2 regions of the Streptomyces sp. NPDC051921 genome follow, and region 1 is predicted to be linked to the other one. Evidence: riboswitches for the same ligand, from Rfam matches in the RefSeq annotation. Region 1 holds a riboswitch; the other holds the start of a gene.
What was found. A riboswitch is a leader RNA that binds a small molecule or an ion and turns the genes downstream of it on or off. The one in region 1 is predicted to bind S-adenosylmethionine.

Region 2: linked by a shared signal. The riboswitch ahead of thrC (threonine synthase) and the one ahead of AB0M16_RS27080 (aminotransferase class V-fold PLP-dependent enzyme) in region 1 are both predicted to bind S-adenosylmethionine.

Annotation. Positions count from the first base shown of each region.
Region 1 covers NZ_JBFAXU010000022.1:120,638-122,831, forward strand. Annotated here, with positions in the region: gene AB0M16_RS27080 (aminotransferase class V-fold PLP-dependent enzyme) at 1-1,298, opposite strand, end outside; SAM riboswitch class IV at 1,481-1,597, opposite strand; gene trpD (anthranilate phosphoribosyltransferase) at 1,686-2,194, opposite strand, start outside.
Region 2 covers NZ_JBFAXU010000023.1:128,236-130,429, reverse strand. Annotated here, with positions in the region: gene AB0M16_RS27950 (MoaD/ThiS family protein) at 1-83, opposite strand, end outside; gene thrC (threonine synthase) at 107-1,417, opposite strand; SAM riboswitch class I at 1,411-1,555, opposite strand; gene AB0M16_RS27940 (glucosyl-3-phosphoglycerate synthase) at 1,677-2,194, shown strand, end outside.

The DNA.
Region 1 (2,194 bases):
TCGCCCGGGTCCTGCGGGTCGCTGCCGAGCAGGGTGCGCACCAGCGGGTGGGCGCAGAACAGGCCGTCCCGGACGCCGATGCCGTATTCGGCGGAGAGCGCGGCGGCGAAGTGGGAACTGTTCCAGCCGTCCACGACGAAGGAGATGACGCCGACCCTGTCGGCGTCGTCGCCGAAGAGGGAGAGCACCCGCACCGCGGGCACCTCGGCGAGGCCTTCGCGGACCTTCGCGATCAGGTGCCGCTCGCGGGCGACGAGCCGGTCGAAGCCGGCCTCGGTGAGCGCCTTGCAGGCGGAGGCGATGGCGTAGACGCCGATCACGTTGGGCGAGCCCGCCTCGTGCCGGGCCGCGGTGGTGTGCCACTCCACGTCCACACCACCGTCGGCCCGGCGGGCCACCTTGCGGGAGGCTCCACCGCCCGCGAGGTAGGGCTCGGCGTCCTGGAGCCAGTCGGCCCGCCCCGCGAGGACGCCGGAGCCGAACGGGGCGTACAGCTTGTGCCCCGAGAAGGCGACCCAGTCGACGTCCGACTCCCGTACGGAGACGGGGTGGTGGGGCGCCAGCTGGGCGGCGTCCAGGACGATCCGCGCGCCGTGCGCGTGCGCGGCGGCGGCGAGTTCGCGCACCGGCCAGAGCTCGCCGGTGACGTTGGAGGCGCCCGTCACACAGACCAGGGCGGGGCCGGAGGGGTCGCGGTCGGCGAGCGCGCGCTCGAGGGTCTCGACGGCCTGCTGCGGGGTGCGCGGCGCGTTGAGGTGGGTGACGCGGGCGTCGCTCCCCCTACGCCCGGGGGCGTGGGGGGACCCCCAGGGCAGCAGCGAGGCGTGGTGCTCGGTCTCGAAGACGAAGACCTGGCAGTCGGCGGGGATCACCTGGGCGAGCAGGTTGAGCGAGTCGGTGGTGGAGCGGGTGAAGACGACCTGGTCGCCGGGGCGGCAGTCGAGGAACTCGGCGACGGCGGTCCGGCTGTTCTCGAAGAGGTCGGTGGAGAGTTGGGAGAGGTACCCGGCGCCGCGGTGGACGCTGCCGTAGTACGGCGCGTACGCGGCGACGTCGTCCCACACGCGCTGCAGGGCCGGGGCGCTGGCCGCGTAGTCGAGCGCCGCGTAGCCGACCTCGCCGCCGGTGACCAGCGGGACCGTGACGTCCCGGCCGAGGACCGGCAGCGGGGCGTCGCAGCAGGGGTCGGAGTCGCCGGACGCCGAGGCGGGAGCGGGGGCGGCGGAAGGGACGGTGGTGGAGACGGTGTCGGTGGCGACGGGGACGGCGGCGACGGCGGCGTTCGGGCGTGCGGACATGACGGTATCTCCCGGCATAAAAAGGGCGCGAAATGGCGTGAAGAGGCCCGCGCGACGGCAGCGCGCAAAGGGGTGCCGCGTACGGGTGGTGGTGGAGAAGGGGGCCGGAGGGCCCTAGCGCATTCGCTTGCTCACGAGACACTGCTCCCTAGAGGACCAAGGACCCCAGGGTTGTGCGCAGGGGTCCGCGCTTGCCGCAGGCTTCTGCTCGTACGGCCTGGTCTTCACCCGGGGCACCCCGCCACGGACGGAGGGTTGCCGGACAGCCAGCCGGGGCTTTGTCGCTGTCACTCATGACCTGTCACAGAACCTATGCCAGTCGATCACGACGACGCAACCCCGTCCCGGCATCCGGGACGGGGTCGCCATGCTCCGTTCTCATGGGCGTCAGGCGTTGCTGGCCGCCACCCACCGCTCCAGGGCCCGCCGGGCGGCGCCCGAGTCGATCGACTCCGCGGCCTTCGCCATGCCCGTGCGCAGCTGCTCCACCAGGGTGCCCTCCCCCGGCTCCAGGGCGGTCAGCGCCGCCGCCGCGTTGAGCAGCACCGCGTCCCGTACGGGTCCGGTCTCGCCGGCGAGCAGGCGACGGGCCACGTCGGCGTTGTACGAGGCGTCGGCGCCGCGCAGGTCCTCCAGGGTCACGAGTTCGAGGCCGGCGTCGCGCGGGTCGAAGCGCTCCTCGGTCACCGTGCCGCCGCGGACCACCCAGACGCGGGAGGTGGAGGTGGTCGTCAGCTCGTCCAGGCCGTCGTCACCGCGGAACACCAGGGCGGAGTTGCCGCGCTCGGCGAGCACCCCGGCCACGATGGGCGCCATGCGCGGGTCCGCGACGCCGACGGCCTGGGCCCGCACCTTGGCGGGGTTGGTCAGCGGACCGAGCACGTTGAAGGTCGTGC
Region 2 (2,194 bases), on a different contig from region 1:
AGGGTCGCACCCTCGGCGGGCACCTCGGACTGACCGCCGGTGTAGGTGCGGAGGATGGTGGGGATGCGGACGTTCACGGCCATGGCTGTCTTCGTACCTCTCGGATTCAGTGGGCCAGGCCCGCGTCGCGGAACGCGTCCAGGCTCGGGCGGATGGTGGCGGTCGCCTGCGAGCTCTCGGCCACGGCGTCCAGGGTCTTGAGGCCGTCGCCGGTGTTGAGGACCACCGTCGTCAGCGTGGGGTCGATGAGGCCGTTCTCGACGAGCTTCCGCGTCACGCCGACGGTCACGCCGCCCGCGGTCTCGGCGAAGATGCCCTCGGTGCGGGCGAGGACCTTGATGGCGTCGACGACCTGCTCGTCGTTCACGTCCTCCACGGCACCGCCCGTGCGGCGGGCGATGTCGAGCACGTACGGGCCGTCGGCCGGGTTGCCGATGGCCAGCGACTTGGCGATGGTGTTCGGCTTCTGCGGGCGGACCACGTCGTGACCGGCCTTGAAGGCGGCGGAGACCGGGGAGCAGCCCTCGGCCTGGGCGCCGAAGATCTTGTACGGCTTGTCCTCGACCAGGCCCAGCTTGACGAGCTCCTGCAGCCCCTTGTCGATCTTGGTGAGCTGGGAGCCGGAGGCGATCGGGATGACCAGCTGGTCCGGGATGACCCAGCCGAGCTGCTCGCAGATCTCGTACGCGAGCGTCTTCGAGCCCTCGCCGTAGTACGGGCGGAGGTTGACGTTCACGAAGCCCCAGCCCTCGCCGAGCGGGTCGCCGATGAGCTCCGAGCAGAAGCGGTTGACGTCGTCGTAGTTGCCCTCGATGGCGACCAGGTCGCCGCCGTAGACACCGGCCATGACGACCTTGCCCTGCTCCAGGTCGTGCGGGATGAACACGCAGGAGCGGAAGCCGGCCCGGGCGGCGGCGGCGCCGACGGCGCCGGCCAGGTTGCCGGTGGAGGAGCAGGAGAGGGTGGTGAAGCCGAAGGCGCGGGCGGCCTCGATGGCCTGGGCGACGACCCGGTCCTTGAAGGAGTGGGTCGGGTTGCCGGAGTCGTCCTTGACGAAGAGCTTGCCGGGCTCGACGCCGATCTCGCGGGCGAGGTTGTCGGCCTGGACGAGCTTGGTCCAGCCCGGGTTCAGGTTCGGCTTCTCGGCGACGTCGGCGGGGACGGGCAGCAGCGGGGCGTAGCGCCAGATGTTGGCGGGGCCGGCCTCGATCTGCTTGCGCAGGGCCTCGGGGTCACCGGTGGGCAGGTCGTACGCGACCTCGAGGGGGCCGAAACACAGCTCACAGGCGAAGATCGGGCCGAGCGGGAAGGATTCGCCGCATTCGCGACAGGAGAGTCCGGAAGCGGGACCGAGATCGACGGTGGTTCCGGGTGCGACGGTCTGTACAGCCATGGAGGCGAGGCCCTTTCTCCTCATCTTCCTCATGACGCATTTCGCCATGAGACGGATTTGGCACCTTCCCTAGCCGGGGGCCTCGCTGGAGGACGAGACAAACCGACTGGAGGGTTGCCGGGGCTTCAACGGGCCGTTTCCCTCTGCCCCTCTGGATGAGCGGTATTCGATTGTGGGACGCGGCCGGCACCCCGACATGCATCGGGCGTCCGCGTTGTTCAAGACTGTAACCGAAGGCCTCGACAGGGGAGACGGACGTCCGATCCGCGAGATGGAGATCACGTTGCTGGAAGAAGTGGAGCGCTGGCTGGCCCGGCGGTCCTGGTCCGTGGCCGACCGTCCGCTGGAGCGGGTCCTCGCCGCCAAGCGGGGGACGACGGTCAGCGTGGTGCTGCCCGCGCTGAACGAGGAGGCGACCGTCGGCGCGATCGTCTCCGTGATCCGCCGCGAACTGATGACGCCGGCGGTGCCGCTGGTGGACGAGCTGGTGGTGATCGACTCGGGCTCGACCGACCGTACGGCCGAGGTCGCCGCGGCCGCCGGCGCGCGGGTGGTGGCGCGCGACGCGATCCTGCCCCGGATACCGGCGGTGCCGGGCAAGGGCGAGGTCCTGTGGCGGTCACTGATGGTGACCAGCGGGGACGTCGTCTGCTTCGTCGACGCGGACCTGCGGGACTTCTCGGCGGACTTCGTCACGGGGATCGTCGGCCCGCTGCTCACCGATCCGGACGTGGACTTCGTGAAGGCGATGTACGACCGCCCGCTCGGCGACACCCCAGGTCAGGGCGGTCGTGTGACGGA